Regions from separate parts of the Kocuria arenosa genome, predicted to be linked through region 4. Evidence: riboswitches for the same ligand, from Rfam matches in the RefSeq annotation. Region 4 holds a riboswitch; each other region holds the start of a gene.
What was found. Region 4 has a riboswitch for S-adenosylmethionine ahead of ACFYE3_RS00770 (cobalamin-independent methionine synthase II family protein). Riboswitches for the same ligand answer to the same signal wherever they lie in the genome.
Positions count from the first base shown of each region.

Region 1: linked by a shared signal. The riboswitch ahead of ACFYE3_RS11830 (bifunctional o-acetylhomoserine/o-acetylserine sulfhydrylase) and the one ahead of ACFYE3_RS00770 (cobalamin-independent methionine synthase II family protein) in region 4 are both predicted to bind S-adenosylmethionine.
Region 2: linked by a shared signal. The riboswitch ahead of ACFYE3_RS11620 (MetQ/NlpA family ABC transporter substrate-binding protein) and the one ahead of ACFYE3_RS00770 (cobalamin-independent methionine synthase II family protein) in region 4 are both predicted to bind S-adenosylmethionine.
Region 3: linked by a shared signal. The riboswitch ahead of ACFYE3_RS09320 (nuclease PIN) and the one ahead of ACFYE3_RS00770 (cobalamin-independent methionine synthase II family protein) in region 4 are both predicted to bind S-adenosylmethionine.

Region 1 is NZ_JBHZTA010000006.1:121,211-125,421, reverse strand. Features, by position in the region: gene ACFYE3_RS11840 (hypothetical protein) at 1-72, opposite strand, end outside; gene ACFYE3_RS11835 (VOC family protein) at 719-1,357, opposite strand; SAM riboswitch class IV at 1,499-1,614, shown strand; gene ACFYE3_RS11830 (bifunctional o-acetylhomoserine/o-acetylserine sulfhydrylase) at 1,691-3,103, shown strand; gene metX (homoserine O-acetyltransferase MetX) at 3,100-4,211, shown strand, end outside.
Region 2 is NZ_JBHZTA010000006.1:80,938-85,148, forward strand. Features, by position in the region: gene ACFYE3_RS11605 (M50 family metallopeptidase) at 1-2, opposite strand, end outside; gene ACFYE3_RS11610 (methionine ABC transporter permease) at 192-791, opposite strand; gene ACFYE3_RS11615 (methionine ABC transporter ATP-binding protein) at 848-1,927, opposite strand; gene ACFYE3_RS11620 (MetQ/NlpA family ABC transporter substrate-binding protein) at 1,924-2,817, opposite strand; SAM riboswitch class IV at 2,917-3,033, opposite strand; gene dxr (1-deoxy-D-xylulose-5-phosphate reductoisomerase) at 3,078-4,211, opposite strand, start outside.
Region 3 is NZ_JBHZTA010000004.1:202,993-207,203, forward strand. Features, by position in the region: gene ACFYE3_RS09310 (glycosyltransferase family 4 protein) at 1-925, shown strand, start outside; gene ACFYE3_RS09315 (PIN domain-containing protein) at 929-1,312, opposite strand; gene ACFYE3_RS09320 (nuclease PIN) at 1,324-1,551, opposite strand; SAM riboswitch class IV at 1,565-1,690, opposite strand; gene ACFYE3_RS09325 (hypothetical protein) at 2,109-2,405, shown strand; gene cspE (transcription antiterminator/RNA stability regulator CspE) at 2,658-2,864, opposite strand; gene ACFYE3_RS09335 (DMT family transporter) at 3,078-3,401, opposite strand; gene ACFYE3_RS09340 (DMT family transporter) at 3,401-3,748, opposite strand; gene ACFYE3_RS09345 (TetR/AcrR family transcriptional regulator) at 3,752-4,211, opposite strand, start outside.
Region 4 is NZ_JBHZTA010000001.1:159,890-164,100, reverse strand. Features, by position in the region: gene ACFYE3_RS00785 (CoA transferase subunit A) at 1-43, opposite strand, end outside; gene ACFYE3_RS00780 (IclR family transcriptional regulator) at 186-962, shown strand; gene ACFYE3_RS00775 (3-hydroxybutyrate dehydrogenase) at 1,024-1,779, opposite strand; SAM riboswitch class I at 1,951-2,053, shown strand; gene ACFYE3_RS00770 (cobalamin-independent methionine synthase II family protein) at 2,067-3,269, shown strand; gene ACFYE3_RS00765 (cobalamin-independent methionine synthase II family protein) at 3,310-4,211, shown strand, end outside.

The sequences.
Region 1 (4,211 bases), on a different contig from region 4:
GGCGCCCAGCGAGCTTCCGAGGAGGGCGGCCGCGATGGCCGCACCGGCGAGAGTCTTGTGCAGATCGTTCATGGTTTCCCCTAAGGAGGGCATGACGAAGAAAGCGTCATGCACGCGAGAGAATCTATGTCAAGGCCTGTGAGATGGGCCTTCCCTGAGAACCGGGTGACACCACGGTAGAAGGGGGTTAGCGGCGCGTTCAAGAGTCCGACCAGGAGCAATGGCAACAAATCTCTGTCCCGTCGGACCTCGTTCCTCCGGGGGCGGGACGGGACGGGCCGGGGGTTCCGCGGCCTGCGCCCAGGAGTGCCCCCTGGCTGCTGACCAGTAAGTCAGTCGCGTTCCTGCAGGTCACACGGGATTCTGGAGCCGCGGGAACAACTGCCGGCCACCGCAGCAGCCCTTCCCCGAGGGGCGCGACAGGCAGGCCCCGCGGGCGCCGCCGGGGGCCCCAGGGACCATCAGCACCATGACGGTTCGACACGTTTTGTGACATCGTTGCCGGGTCACAGGACCTCCCCGAGGAGGCACTTGTTCCACGGGGCTCCAGAGCGCGCCCGGGGGGAGTCACATCGGCCCCGGCCGACGTCGATCGTGGCCGGGCCCGTCGAGTGCCCCGACGGCTGGTCGCCGACCGCGGCCATGACCACGACGAGCAGCCGCGGCTGCTGCGAGCCCGGAGGCCGCGAGCGGAGCGGCCCGGTGGGGTCGTCCGATCTCAGATGGTGACGGGGCCGTCCGGGGTGCTGAACGTGACGGAGAGCACCCCCGGGGTGCCGTCCGGATAGCGCCAGTCGACCTCGAGGTCCTCGAGCGCGGTCTCGACGGGGGCGCCCAGCCACTCGGCGACCCGTTCCGGGGCCCCGGCGATGGTCATCCCCGCGAGCCCCACGTCCGTGATCCGCGCCTGGGACGGGTGCATCTCCGGGTCGGAGTCGAAGTGGATCATGAACGGCAGCTGCGGGTCCGCGATCAGGCCCTTCACGCCGATCTGGTGCCACTCCAGGCACCGGCCGTCCGGGAACACCCGCTGGCCCGGCACGGAGTGGCGCCCGAGGCGCCGCTCGAAGGGAGTGAGGTCCTCGACCTCCACGACCCAGCCCAGCCAGCCGCCGCCGGCCTCGGACCGGGCGCGCACGGCCTGGCCGAAGGGCGCCTTCTCCGCCGCCGGGTGCTGGAGGACCTCGACGACCTCCACGTACTGGTGGTTCGTCAGCGGCAGGATCATGTTGCGGGTGCCGAAACGGGGGTGCACCCCGCCCTTGACCGGCTCGATCCCGAGCTGGTCCGCGATGCGCTCGGTGGTGGCCGCCAGGCCCTCCGGGCGGCAGGCGTAGGACACGTGGTCGACTCTCATGGGCACATCGTGCACCCTGTGAGTTTGGTCTCCAAATCGGTCCGCGACGCGCCGGGCGTCGTGCGGGCGACGCCCCGTGCCGGGTGTCACGCCCGGGTCCGGCTTGACGCCGTGACGCCCTGATCCGGAGAATGCTGTCCAGGTCATGAGCGCCAGCGTCCAAGCCCCAGCTAGCTGGCCGGCAACCCTCCACCGCGGTGGGGTGCCCTGGGTGAAGACCAGGCTCCTCGCGACCGGCGAGCGAGCAAGCGCGGGTCCCCGGCGCCCGGCCGTTCCCGGCCGCACCGACTCGACCGGGACGGGACCCCTGACCTCCGCAAGGAGTCCCACGGCATGTCCGATCTCCCCGCTTCCAGCACCGACGTCTCCGTCCCCCGCACCGGCGAGGCCGCGACCGGACGGCCCACCCCCGAGAACCCCGGGGGCTGGGCCTTCGAGACCCGGCAGATCCACGCGGGGCAGAGCCCCGACCCGGTCACCGGCTCCCGCGCCCTGCCGATCCACCAGACCACGTCCTTCGTCTTCCCCGACGCCCAGGCCGCGGCCGACCGCTTCGCGCTCGCCGAGCTCGGCCCGATCTACACGCGGATCGGCAACCCGACCACGGAGGTCGTGGAGAACCGGATCGCCGCCCTGGAGGGCGGGGTGGGCGCCCTCATGCTCAGTGCGGGGCAGTCGGCGACGACGTTCGCGGTGCTCAACGTCGCCGGCGCGGGCGACCACATCGTGGCCAGCCCCAGCCTGTACGGCGGGACCTACAACCTCTTCAAGTTCACGCTGCCCAAGCTCGGCATCGAGACCACCTTCGTGGCGGACCCCGACGACCCCGAGGCCTGGCGGCAAGCGGTCCGCCCGAACACGAAGGCCTTCTTCGCCGAGACGATCCCGAACCCGCGCAACGACGTGCTCGACATCGAGACGGTCTCCGGGATCGCCCACGACCACGAGGTGCCGCTCATCGTGGACAACACCGTGGCGACCCCCTACCTCATCCAGCCCTTCCGCTGGGGCGCGGACGTCGTGGTGCACTCTGCCACCAAGTTCCTGGGCGGGCACGGCACGGCCATCGGCGGCGTGATCGTGGACTCCGGGAACTTCGACTTCGGCCACTACCCGGAGCGCTTCCCCGGCTTCAACCAGCCGGACGAGTCCTACGGCGGACTCGTCTACGCCGAGGCCCTGGGCGCGGACGGCCCCTTCGGCGTCAACCTGTCCTACATCCTCAAGGCCCGGGTGCAGCTGCTGCGCGACCTCGGCTCGGCGATCTCCCCGTTCAACGCGTTCCTCATCGAGCAGGGCATCGAGACGCTGTCCCTGCGGATGGAGCGGCACGTGGACAACGCCGGGAAGGTGGCCCGCTGGCTCGAGGCGCGCCAGGACGTGCGCTCGGTGTCCTGGGCCGGGCTGGAGTCCTCCCCGTGGCACGAGCGGGCGCAGAAGTACGCGCCCCGGGGCGCCGGGTCCATCCTGGGCTTCGTCCTCGACGGCGGCCGGGAGGCCGGAGCCGCCTTCGTCGACGCCCTGACCCTGCACTCGAACGTCGCGAACATCGGCGACGTCCGCTCCCTCGTGATCCACCCGGCGTCCACCACGCACAGCCAGCTCCTGCCCGAGGAGCAGCTGGCCGCCGGCGTGGAGCCCGGCTTCGTGCGCCTGTCCGTGGGTCTGGAGAACATCGACGACATCCTGGCGGACCTGGAGCACGGCTTCGCCGCGGCCGCGGCCGCGCAGGGAGGACAGGAGTGACCGTGACGGTCGTGGGAGGCGCCGACGCCGGGACCGCCGTCCGCGAGGACGGCGTGCCGCGGGTGACCGGGATCGGCGAGCTGGAGCTCGAGTCGGGCTTCCGGCTGCCCGACGTCCGGATCGCCTACGAGACGTGGGGGACGCTCGCCCCGGACGGCTCCAACGCGGTCCTCGTCGAGCACGCCCTCACCGGGGACACCCACGTGGCGAGCGGGCGGGCCCGCCCCGGCGCGCCCGAGGTCGAGAGGCGCGCCGCGGAGAGCGGCGGCTGGTGGGAGGGCCTGATCGGCCCCGGCGCCGCCATCGACACGAACCGTTGGTTCGTGGTCTGCACCAACATCGTGGGCGGCTGCTACGGTTCCACGGGCCCGGCCACCCCCGCGCCGCCGAGCGTGGACCCCGAGGGCCGCCCCTGGGGCTCCCGCTTCCCGCTCGTGACCGTCCGGGACTCCGTGCACGCCGAGGCGGCCCTGGCCGACGCCCTCGGCATCGAGGCCTGGCGCCTGGTCATCGGCGGCTCCATGGGCGGGGCCCGGGCCCTCGAGTGGGCCGTGACCTGCCCCGACCGGGTCCGGGCGTGCGCGGTGGTCGCCGCGTGCGCCCAGTCCAGCGCCGAGCAGCTCGCCTGGGGCCAGGCGCAGAACCTCGCGATCCGCCAGGACCCCCACTTCCGGGGCGGGGACTACTACGACGGCCCGTTGCCCGTCACGGGCCTGGGCCTGGCGCGGCGGATCGCCCACATCACCTACCGCTCGGCCGACGAGCTGCACCACCGGTTCGGGCGCTCGCCGCAGGCCGACGAGCAGGTCATCGACACGCACGCCGACGGGCGGGGACGCTACCAGGTGGAGAGCTACCTCGACCACCAGGCGTCCAAGCTCGCCGGCCGCTTCGACGCCAACAGCTACCTCGCCGTCAACGAGACGCTCATGTCCCACGACGTCGCCCGGGGCCGCGGCACGCTCGAGGAGGCGCTGTCCGTGACCTCGTGCGAGTGGCTCGTGGCGGCGGTGGACTCCGACCGGCTGTACCTGCCCCGCGAGTCCGACATCCTGGCCGCCGCGCTGCCCGGGGAGGTCCGGCGGCACACCCTCACCTCGCCCTCGGG
Region 2 (4,211 bases), on a different contig from region 4:
ATCCGTCGGACCTCCCGGGATCGTCGAGGGTCCCCGGCGGGCGCCGGGGACGGGGCCGTGCGCTCGGCACGGCGAGGACCAGTCTGCACCACCATCCTGGACGGTGCGTGGCAGGCGCACCAGGCCACGACGACGGCCGGTCGCCTCCCGGAGGAGGCGACCGGCCGTCGGAGGGCGCCGGGCGGAACGCCTCAGCGGCGCAGGATCCGGCGGGCCAGCCGGTTGCCCACCACCTGCACGAGCTGGACCAGGACCACGATGACGGCGACGGCCGCCCACGTGACCTCGTCGTTGAACCGCTGGTAGCCCAGGCGCAGGGCGAAGTCGCCCAAGCCGCCGGCGCCGATGGCCCCGGCCATCGCGGACATGTCCGTGATGCCGATGACGAGGAAGGTGTAGCCGAGCACCAGGGGGCCCAGCGCCTCGGGCAGGATCACCGTGGTGATGATCCCGGCCCGGGAGACCCCCATCGAACGGGCCGCCTCGACGACGCCGGGGTCCACGCTCATCAGGTTCTGCTCGACGATGCGAGCCACCGCGAACATCGCCCCGATGGTCATCGCGAAGATCGCCGCGTTGGGTCCCAGCCGCGTCCCGACGACTCCCTGGGTCACCGGTCCGAGCGCGGCGAGCAGGATGATGAACGGGATCGGCCGGACGAAGTTCACCACGAGGTTGAGGCCCTCGTGCACCGCCCGGTGCTCCAGGATGTTGCCCCGGCGGGTGACGTAGAGGCCCACGCCCACGAGCAGGCCGAGCAGACCGGCGAGCAGCAGCGTGACGGCCACCATGTAGAGGGTCTCCCCGAGCGCGGACAGCAGCTCGGGTCCCAGGACGGACCAGTCGTTCACGCGGCCACCTCTCTCAGGGTCGTGATGCGGGACATCGCGTCGACCACGGCCTGCACGTCCGTGTCCTCGCCGGTCAGCTCGAAGGTCAGCGACCCGAACGACTGCTCCTGGAGCACGCTGATCCCGCCGTAGGCGATGGTGAAGCGGACACCGCGGGCGGCGCCGTCGGAGAGCACCCCGCCGATGTCCACGCCGTCGCCGACGTCCACGATCACCAGGCGCCCGCGGTGGGCGCGGCGCAGCCGCTCCACCTCGCGGGCGTCGGGCACCGAGTGCAGGACGGAGGAGACGAAGCGGCGGGCGGTCTCGGTGCGGGGCCGGGCGAAGATGTCCACGGTGGAGCCGTGCTCCACGACCTTCCCGTCCTGCATCACGGCCACGCGGTCGGCGATCGCCCGGACCACGTCCATCTCGTGGGTGATGATCACGATCGTGATGCCCAGCTCCCGGTTGACCCGCTGCAGCACCTGCAGCACCTCCTGCGTGGTCTCCGGGTCGAGGGCGCTCGTCGACTCGTCGGCCAGGAGCAGCTTCGGGCTGGTGGCCAGGGCGCGGGCGATGCCCACGCGCTGCTTCTGCCCGCCGGAGAGCTGCTCCGGGTAGTTGCCGGCGCGCGCGGACAGGCCCACGAACTCGAGCAGCTCGGCCACCCGGGCCCGGCGCTCCTCCTTCGGCCAGCCGGCCCGCTTGAGCGGGTACTCGACGTTGCCGGCGACGGTGCGGGAGGTGAAGAGGTTGAACTGCTGGAAGATCATGCCGATCTCCTGCCGGACCGGCGCCAGCTCGGTCTCGCGCCGCCCGGCCACCTCGAAGCCCTCCACGGTCAGGGACCCCGAGGACACGGGCTCGAGCCCGTTGATGAGGCGCACGAGGGTGGACTTGCCCGCCCCGGAGTAGCCGATCACCCCGAAGATCTCGCCGCGGCGGACGTCGAGGCTGACGTCGTCGACCGCCACCACCTCGCGCGCCGCGCGCCCCGAGCCGGTGCGGAAGGTCTTGGAGACGTTGCGGAAGGAGACGAGCACCTCGTCCGGGCGCCCGGTGGCGGACGGCCCGGCGGGGACCGCCGCGCTCACTGCTCCTGGTCCTTCAGCTCCTGCTGGTAGCGGGTGGTCAGCTCCTGGAGCTCCTCCGGCTCCAGCTGCAGCGGCACGGCGGTGTCCTTGGTCTCCTGCATCTCGGCGTCGATCACGGCCTGCTCGTGGTAGAGGTCCGCGACCTGCCGGAGGGTCTCGTCGTCGGCGAGCTCCTCCGTCGTGGTGAACAGGTTGACGTAGGCGCGCGAGCCCTCCGCCTCCGGGTCGTCCTGGGCCAGTGCGGACTTCGGGTCGATGTCCGCGCGGGCGAGGAAGTCGTTGTTGATCACCGAGCCGGCCACCGAGTCGAGGGAGAGCACCGTCTGCTCCGCGGAGACCGGGGTGACCCGCACCTTCGAGGCCTCGGTGTCGACGTCGAGCTCCGTGGGGATGAGGGTGTCGCTGGTCAGCTCGACGAGGCCGGCGGACTCGAGCACGAGCAGGGCCCGGGAGAGGTTCACGGCGTCGTTGGGCACGGCGATCTCGTCGCCCTCCTGGAACTGCTCCACGGAGTCGTGCTCGTTGGAGTACAGGCCCAGCGGGTAGATCGACGTCGAGCCGATGGGGGTGATCGAGCCACCGGCGGAGTTGTTGTAGTCCGCGAGGAAGGGGACGTGCTGGAACCAGGTCATGTCCACGTCGCCGGACTCGGTGGCCGGGTTGGGCTGGTTGTAGTCGGAGAAGTCGACGTACTCGACGGTGACGCCCTGCTCCTCGGCCAGCTGCTGGAGGACGTCGTGGGTCGGGTGGGAGCCGACGACGCCGATGGTGACCTTGCCGTCGGCGAGGGCGCCCTCGCCGGAGGACTCCCCGCCGGAGCCGCCGCAGGCGGTGAGGGTGAGGCCGAGGGTCGTGGCCAGGGCGAGGAGGGGGAGGCGCTGCGATCGCATGTGGTGCCTTTCCGTGGGTCCGGGGTGTCCGAGGTCTCGACCGGCGCCGTGGGTCCGGCGGCCACGGTCGAGGGCGCGCCGGAGGGCGCGTGCGCGGTCGGACCGTACTTGCCGCCGGCCGTCGATGGCCGGTGCCGGATGGTTCACCTGGGGCACCCCACTACGGGAGAGGGTTGCCGCCCAGCAAGCCAGGGCTTCGCGCTGGGACTCGTCATCCGCCCGACACACTAGCACGTGCGGCGGGGGCGGCTCCCGTCCCGTCAGCGGGCGAGGACCTCGCGGGCCCGGTGGCGGGCCCAGCGCTCGGCCGCCAGCACGGCCTCGAGCTCCAGCGGGCCGCCGTCGTCGTGCTCGCCCAGCACCGCCTCGACCGTGTCCACGATGGCGGGGAACCGGATCCGGCCGTCGTGGAAGGCGTGCACCGCCTCCTCGTTGGCCGCGTTGAACACGGCGGGGAAGGTCCCGCCCCGCTCCCCCGCCGCCTTGATGAGCTCGACGGCCGGGAACGCCACCGGGTCGAGGGGCTCGAAGGTCCACTCCGTGGCGCGCGTCCAGTCGCACGGCCGGGCGGCGCCGGGCACCCGGTGGGGCCAGGCCAGGCCGAGGGCGATGGGCAGGCGCATGTCCGGGGGCGAGGCCTGGGCGAGGGTGGAGCCGTCCACGAACTGGACCATGGAGTGCACGACCGACTGGGGGTGGACCACCACGTCGATGCGCTCGAGGGGGACGTCGAAGAGCAGGTGGGCCTCGAGCACCTCGAGGGCCTTGTTCACCATGGACGCCGAGTTCGTCGTCACCATCAGGCCCATGTCCCAGGTCGGGTGGCGCAACGCGTCCTGCGGCGTGACCGACTCCAGCTCCGCGCGGGACCGGCCGCGGAACGGTCCGCCGGAGGCCGTCAGCACGAGCCGGTCGACCTCTCCGGCGGTGCCGCCGCGCAGCGCCTGCGCCAGCGCCGAGTGCTCGGAGTCCACGGGGATCAGGGCGTCCGGGTCCCCGGTGGCCGCGGCGGCGGCCTTCACGAGGGCGCCGCCGGCGATCAGCGACTCCTTGTTCGCCAGCGCGAGCTTATGCCCGGCCCGCAGCGCCGCCAGCGTGGGGGCGAGCCCGATGGAGCCGGTGATGCCGTTGAGCACGAGATCCGCGCCGGGATGTGCGGCGGCCGCGGACGCCGCACCGGGCCCGTGCTCGATGCCGGGGCGGTAGCCCGCCGCCCCGGCGGCCGCGGCCCGCTCCGCGATCAGACGGGCCAGCCGGGCGGCGTCCTGACCGGTGCCGCTGGTCGCCACGACCGCGGCGCGGGTCTCGACGGCCTGGTCGGCGAGCAGCTCGAGATGGCGTGCTCCGGCGGCGAGGGCGACCACGGTGAACGGGGCCGCGCCCTCGAGCCCGCG
Region 3 (4,211 bases), on a different contig from region 4:
GACCGTGGCGCGGGTGCGCCGGCAGCTGGAGCGCTTCCGGCCGGACGTGGTCCACGTGGCCTCCCCGTTCGTGCTGGGCCGCCGGGCGATCCTGGCGGCCCAGCAGCTCGGGGTGCCGTGCGTGGCGGTCTACCAGACGGACGTGCCCGGCTACGCGGCCAAGTACGGGGCGCCGTTCCTCGAGCAGCTCCTGTGGGGGCACGTGCGCTCCATGCACAACCTCGCGACGCTCACGCTCGCGCCGTCCACCTCGGCGGTCCGGCAGCTCACCGAGCACGGCGTCCGGGACGTGCACCTGTGGCGGCGCGGGGTGGACACCACCCGCTTCTCCCCGCGGCACCGGGACGAGCAGTGGCGGCGGGAGGTCGGCGGCGGCCGGCGGATCGTCGGCTACGTGGGCCGGATCGCACCGGAGAAGCAGGTCGAGGACCTCTCCGCGGTCGCGGACCTGCCCGGCACGCGCCTGGTGGTCGTGGGCTCGGGGCCGGAGGAGGACGCCCTGCGCCGCCGGCTCCCGCAGGCCCACTTCACCGGCCGCCGCAGCGGCGCGGACCTCGCGCGCATCATGGCCTCCTTCGACGTGTTCGTCCATCCCGGCGAGTTCGAGACGTTCTGCCAGACGATCCAGGAGGCCATGGCCTCCGGGGTGCCGGTCGTCGCGACCGGCCGGGGCGGGCCCCTCGACCTCGTGGACCGGTCCCGCACCGGCTGGCTCTATCCCCCGGGCGACCTCGGGGCGCTGCGCGGTCACGTGACCGATCTCCTGGGCGACGAGGCGAAGCGGGCCGCGTTCGGCGTCGCGGCGCACGCCGCGGTCCAGGGCCGGACGTGGGACGTGCTGGTCGGGCAGCTGCTCGAGCACTACGAGAGTGCTGTGGCGCTCTCGGGGCAGGGGCGAGGCCGGCGCCACCGCCGGGCCGCCTGAGGGCTACCGCCGCGCGGGGGACGCGTCCAGCACGGAGGCCCCGGTACCGGCGTACCGCCCCGGCTCCGCGGTCAGCACGGTCAGCCCGTGCACCAGGGCCGTGGCGGCGGTGAGCCCCGCGAGCGGGTCGGCCGCCCCTGACGCGCCCAGCGCGCCCCAGGCCCGGGCCACGGCGGCGTCGACCGGCAGCACCCGGCCCGGGAAGCGCAGCTCGAGCTGCTCCGCCCACAGCATCTCGTCGGGCCGCTCGGCGAGCAGCTCGCCGAGCACGGTGGCCGGGAGGAAGAGCCGCCGGTGACCGTGCCGGCGCAGGACCTCGGCCAGCTCGGGGCAGCGCTCCGGGGTGCGCACCCCCAGCAGCACGGAACGGTCCAGGAGGAGGTCCACGGCGACGGGCCTCAGGCCGCGGCGGCGAGCTCCCCGCGGGCCGGAGCCAGCAGGAAGTCCACGAACTCGGCGCGGATCTGCACCACGCGGGCGTAGTCCTCGAGGCTCATGGCGGAGGCGCTGATCGCCGGGACGCCCGGCGTCGGGTCGTTGGGGACGGAGTCCCTCGGTGCCGGGACGCTCGGGGAGGCCTCGGAGGCGCCCGCGCGGGCGACGGCAGGGTGGCGGGGGTCGGACATGACCGGGATCCTTCGTGCGCTCTTGCTCGCACCGGGTACCGCTGCTGCGGCGATGCGAGCCGCTTCGTCATCCGAACCACCCGTGAACATGGGGTTGGTGCCCGGTCAAGTCGGAGCTTGCCGACCGGGTCTCTTGAAGCTTCCTCCATTGAACCACACCGGCGGAACCGCATCTGCGCGCGGCGTCCCGGGGGATTCCGGGGCCACCCTCCTGTGCGCCGGTCTTCCCCGGAGCGTCACCGCTCCGACACCTCGACGACACATCGATGCGCTGGAATGGGCCTCGAACAACCGGGGACGGCGCCGGCGACGGCCCCGAGCATTACGCTTCGGTGACACAACTCACGACTCGCCTGTCGTGGTGTCGGAGCAGCGGGGTAGCCTGAACCTGCTTCTCGAGATGCGGCGTCCACGTGCTCGACCGGAGATCGACGATCCCCGACGAGTCCGGGAAGGGGCTCCGACCCGCTGCGCGCCAACCCGATGTTCCCGGGTGGATCGGATGACGAAGCGGCGGGCAACGCCATCGGATGCCTGCAAGAACGTCAGGAGAAAACATGACCATGTCCGAAGAAAGAACAGCCATCACCACCGACCAGCGCGAGGAGTGGATCGACGTGACCGTCACCGCCCTCCCCGATCTGCACCTCGTCCGGCTCACGTCGACCGACGGGGACGTGCAGGAGTACCTGAGCCCTGAGGCCGACGACCTCGCCGCCGCGGCGGAGCACACGGAGGGAACCGCGCAATGGTGCGCCAAGTACCGCCAGCTCCTCGTTCCCGGAGCCCTCGCGGCGACCGGACGGCACCCGTTCTTCAAGCTCCACCCCTCATCCCTCCCGATGTCGGCCTAGCCGGCGGACGGGACACGACGGAGGCCGCAGCCCAACGGGCTGCGGCCTCCGTCGTGCGAGGGCGGAACCGTGCGGGAGCGGAACCGTGCAGGGTTGGAACCGTGCGGGGTCGGAACCGCGCGAGGACGTGCCACGGTGCGGAACGTCCTGCCCCGGTGCCGGGTGGCCGGTGGCGTACGACGACAGAACCGCCGGCGGGCGGAGCCCGACGACGGTTCTGGAGGATCAGCGGGCCGGGGCCCGCGGGGATCCTTAGGAGATGACGTTGATGTTCGCAGCCTGGGGGCCCTTGGGGCCGTCCTGGGTCTCGAACTCGACGCGGTCGTTCTCGTTCAACGAGCGGAAGCCGTTCGAGTTGATCGCGGAGAAGTGGGCGAAGACGTCCTTGGAGCCGTCCTCGGGGGTGATGAAGCCGAAGCCCTTGTCAGCGTTGAACCACTTGACGATACCGGTAGTCATGGGAGACCTGATCCTTCATGAGATGAACGTTTCCCGACGTTCGAGAAACACAACAGTTGTGATGCATGGAAAACGTCTTCTCAGAAAAACTGCTGCACCCGAGTGGGCCGAACTGCTTGAAAGACAAAAACGAACCTCAACAACTGCGAACCACTCTACACGAGATCCGGCGCCCTGCCACCCGGGCGGTGCCGGGGCCCCGCCAGGAGCCGCTCAGGCCGGCGAGGCGCCCAGCTCGATCAGGAGCACTCCGCCGACGATGAGGGCCACCCCCGCCGCCGTCACCCAGGTGAACGGCTCCCGGAACAGCAGCCGGCCGGCGAGCGCCGTCAGCGCCACCCCGGTGGCCGACCAGATCCCGTAGGCGACCCCGAGCGCCATGCCCTCGGCCAGGGCGAGACTCAGGCACGTGAACGCCACCAGGTAGCCGGCGACCACGGCGGCGTACCAGCGGGGACGGCCCCGGGCGGCCATCCGCAGGGAAAGGGTCCCGGCGACCTCGGTGAGGATCGCGACGGTGAGGAAGAGCCAGGCCATCAGCCGCCCCGCTCCTTCCGCCGGGCAGGGCTGTGTGAGCCGATCTCCACGCAGAGCACACCGGCCACGACCAGGCCGATCCCGGCCAGCACGGCCGGGCTCAGCTGCTCGCCGAAGGCCACGGCCGCCCCGAGAGCGGTGAGCACCACCCCGAGGGCGGCCCACACGCCGTAGGCGACCCCCACGGGCGTGCCACGGCCCAGCACGGCCGCCAGGAGGGCGAACGCGGCGAGGTAGCCGGTGACGACGAGGGCGTACCAGGCGGGCTCGTCCAGCGCCGCCTTCAGTGACAGCGTAGCCGCCACCTCGCAGAGCACGGCCGCGATCAGCAGCAGCCAACGGGCCACGACTCAGTCCTCCAGCAGGGCGTCGGCCACCGCCCGCACCCGCGCCCGCTCCGCGGGGTCGGGGGCGAAGACGCCGGCGGCGTCGGCGAACCACACGCCGTCGGCAAGCAGCCGCACGGCCAGCAGCCGGCTCCGGCGCTCGACGGGCAGGTCCACGGGCAGGTCCACCCACGGTGCCACCCGCGCGACCCAGCGCTCCTTGAGTGTCGCGCGCAGCCGCTGGTCCGTGAGCATCACCAGGTCCGTCTCGTCGACCTCGCCCGAGAGGCACCAGTCCAGGTAGGCGCGCAGCCGCTCGTCGGCCGGCACCTGCTCCGGCGGGGCGGAGAGGCGGCGGGACATCTGCGCGTCCCAGCCGTCCATCACCCGGTCCACCAGGGCGAGCATCAGCGCTTCCTTGGTGGGGAAGTGGTACATCACTCCCGGCTTGGTCAGGCCCACCTGCCGTGCGGCCGACGCGAGA
Region 4 (4,211 bases):
TCTCCGCCAGCAGCTCCACAGCGTTGTCTCTGACCTTGGACACCTTTGTCCCTCCCTCTCGTGCGACGGTGACTCAGCACTCAATCTAGGGAGCCTCCACATACCGGTCAACAGCTCTCCCGGAATGACGGTAGATATCCTCAGCATCCGGCCATTCGTGCCCCGACTGTCCATATAGTGGAGTCATGGCACAGGAGCGGACGAGCGCGGGCACCCAGGTGGTCCACCGGGTGGGGCAGCTGCTGCGGGCCGTCGCCGGGCGGGAGGAGGGCAGCACGGTCGCCGAGCTCGCGGCCGAGACCGGGCTGACCCGCCCCACCGTGCACCGGCTGCTCACGGGACTCGCCGAGGAGGGTCTCGTGGACCGCGATGCCGGCACCGGGGCCTGGCAGCTGGGCCCGGAGCTGTACGTGCTGGGCGCGGTGGCCGCCCACCGCTACCCGATCCGGGAACTGGCCGGGCCCTCGCTGCGCCGGCTCGCGGAGGCCACCGGCGAGAGCGCCTTCCTCTCCGTCCGCCGCGGGCTGGAGACCGTCTGCCTGGCGCGCGTGGAGGGCGCCTTCCCCATCCGCTCCCACGTCCTCTACGAGGGGCTGCGGCTCCCGCTCGGCGTGGCCTCGGCGGGGCTGGCGATCCTGGCCCACCTCCCGGACGCGGAGGTGGACCGGGTCCTCGCGGCCACGGCCGGGGCCCGGGCCGAGTGGGGTCCCCTGCACACGCCCGAGCGGGTCCGGGAGCTGCTCGCGGACGTGCGGCGGGAGGGCTTCGCGGTGAACCCGGGGCTGATCGTCGAGGGCAGCTGGGGCATGGCCGCGGCAGTCTTCGACGCGACGGGCGCGCCGGTCTACGCGCTGAGCCTCACGGGCATCGAGCCACGGTTCACCGGCGAGCGCCGGCAGCCCCTGGGGCGGGCCCTGCTCACGGAGGCCCACCGGCTCTCCCGGGAGCTGGGCCACCGCTGAGCGGCCCCGGGCCGGCGCCGGACGGCCCGGACGAGGCACGCCACCGGCGCGGGGACGGGGCTCAGCGCGCGGTCCAGCCGCCGTCCATCGTGTAGGACGCCCCGGTGACCATGGATGCGTGCGGCCCGGCCAGCCACGCGACGAGGCTGCCGACGTCCTCCGGGTCCACGAGCTTCTTGATCGGCGTCTCGCCGAGCATGATCCGCTCCACCACCTCGGACTCGGGGATGCCGTGCACCTTCGCCTGGTCGGCGATCTGCTTCTCGACGAGCGGGGTGCGCACGTAGCCGGGGTTGATGCAGTTGCTGGTCACCCCGTGGGCCGCGCCCTCCACCGCGATGGTCTTGGAGAGCCCCTCGAGACCGTGCTTCGCCGAGACGTAGGCGCTCTTGTAGGGGGACGCCCGCAGCCCGTGCACGGAGGAGACGTTGATGACGCGCCCCCAGCCCTTCTCGTACATGTGGGGCAGCGCCGCGCGCACCAGCAGGAACGGGCTCTCGAGCATCAGCACGAGGATGCGGTGGAAGTCCGCGGGATCGAACTCCTGCAGGGGGGACACCTTCTGGATGCCGGCGTTGTTGACCAGCACGTCGACCTCCAGGCTCAGCTCGGCGAGCGCCCCGGTGTCGAGCAGGTCCACGGCCCAGGCCCGCCCGCCGAGCTCGCCGGCGACGCGCTGCGCGCCGGCCTCGTCGACGTCGGCCACCACCACGTGGGCGTGCGCGCCGGAGAGGGCTCGGGCGGCCGCCAGGCCGATGCCGCTCGCTCCGCCCGTCACAAGCGCGGTGCGCCCCTCGAGGCCGTTGTCCTGGAACATGGGGATCCTTCCTTCCGTCCGCGGTGCCCGCCGGGTCCGGGGCACCGCTCACCGTCACGGTATGTGATCCGGACCACGACGGCGAGCAGGACCGCGCGTGTCACAATCCGTCATGCCCGTCACGCGGGCACCGAATGGCGCGGCGCCCGCCGGTGCGCTTGGATGGGGAGGTCACCATCCAGAGCGGCCGAGAGATCTGGCTCGACGACGCCGCAGCAACCCGGGCGACGGTTCCCCGTCCCGCCTCCGGTGCTACCGCCAGGACCGATGGAAAGGACGTACGCCCCATGCTGCACAGTGCCGACCGCATCCGCACGACCCACGCCGGGTCCCTCCCCCGGACCCCGGCGCTGCTCGAGGCGAACCGGGTGAAGGGCGGTGTCCCGGAGGCCGAGTACGACCGGCTCCTGCAGGACTCCGTGGTCGACGTGGTCCGCCGGCAGGACGAGCTCGGGATCGACGTGGTCAACGACGGCGAGTACGGCCACGTCATGGCCGCGGAGGTCGACTACGGCGCCTGGTGGCACTACATCTTCGCCCGGATCTCGGGCCTCACCCCCGGCGAGGTGGACCTGTGGGAGCAGGAGCCGCAGCGCTCCTCCCCCGGCCGGGTGGTGCTGACGAGCTTCGGGGACCGCCGGGACCGCCGGATCTTCCACGAGGCGTACATGGATCCTGCCTCGGGCATCACCACGGGCAAGCAGGCGCCGTTCCCGAAGATCACGGGGAAGCTGGAGTACACGGGCCACGCGGCGCTGGAGGCCGACATCCGCAACCTCAGGGCGGGCCTGGAGGCCACGGGCGCGAGCGAGGGCTATCTCGCCGCGCTGTCCCCGGGCTCGTGCGCCCGGCTGGAGAACACCCACTACGCGGACGAGGACGAGGTGCTCACCGCGTGCGCCGAGGTCATGCGCGAGGAGTACCGGGCGATCACGGACGCCGGGCTGATCGTGCAGATCGACGACCCGTCCATCGCGGAGAACTGGGACCAGGTCAACCCCGAGCCCAGCGTGGAGGACTACCTGGCGTTCACGCGCAAGCGGGTCGAGGCCCTCAACTACGCCCTCGAGGGCATCCCGGAGGAGCAGGTCCGCTTCCACCTGTGCTGGGGCTCCTGGCACGGTCCGCACACCACGGACCTCGGGTTCGAGCACCTGGTGGAGCTCATGCTCTCCATCAGGGCCGGCGGCTACAGCTTCGAGGCCGCCAACGCCCGGCACGAGCACGAGTGGAAGGTCTGGCAGGACCACGAGCTGCCCGAGGGCAAGGTCATCATCCCGGGGATCGTCTCCCACGCCACCAACGTCGTGGAGCACCCCGAGCTCGTGGCCGACCGGATCGAGCGCTTCGCCCGCCAGGTGGGCCGCGAGAACGTCATCGCCTCGACCGACTGCGGCCTGGGCGGGCGGATCCACCCGCAGATCGCCGAGGCCAAGCTCGAGACCCTCGCCCGCGGGGCCGAGCTCGCCTCCCGCCGGCTGTGGTCCTGACCGGCCCCCGACCTTCCCGCAGATCCCCAGGAGGACACGCATGACCATGCAGAACACCGATCACGTGCAGACCACCCACGTGGGCTCCCTGCCGCGCACCCCGCGCCTGCTCGAGGCCAACCAGCGGCACGCCGACGGCGCCACCACCTTCGAGCAGCTCACCGACGAGCTCGCCGTGGGCGTCGAGGACGTGGTCCGCCGGCAGCGCGAGATCGGCGTGGACGTCGTCAACGACGGCGAGTACGGGCACACGATGTCCAGCGCGGTCGACTACGGCGCGTGGTGGAACTACTCCTTCTCCCGCCTCGGCGGCCTCACCCCCTCCGACGAGGACCGGTGGGCGTCCACGGAGAAGAAGCGCTCCTCGCCCGGCCACATCGTGCTCACGAGCTTCCCGGACCGCCGGGACCGCGAGCGCTTCCGGGAGGCGTACGAGGACCCGGCGTCGGGCATCCTCACCGGACGCTCCTCGACCAAACAGCCCAAGATCACCGGACCGCTGACCTACACCGGCCAGGAGGCGGTGGCCTCGGACGTCCGCAACCTCCGGGCCGCCATGGCGGCCACCGGGGCGGAGACCGGATTCGTCGCCGCCCTCTCCCCCGGCTCCGCGGCGCGCGTGACCAACGAGTACTACCGGACCGACGAGGAGCTCGTCTACGCCTGCGCCGACGCGATGCGCGAGGAGTACCTGGCGATCACGGACGCCGGGCTGACCGTGCAGATCGACGACCCGTCCATCGCGGAGTCCTGGGACCAGATCAACCCCGAGCCCACGGTCGAGGACTACCTGGCGTTCACGCGGCTGCGCGTCGAGGCCCTCAACCACGCGCTGCGCGGGATCCCGGAGGAGCAGGTCCGCTTCCACCTGTGCTGGGGCTCCTGGCACGGCCCGCACACCACCGACCTCGAGCTGAAGCACCTCGTGGACCTGATGCTGAC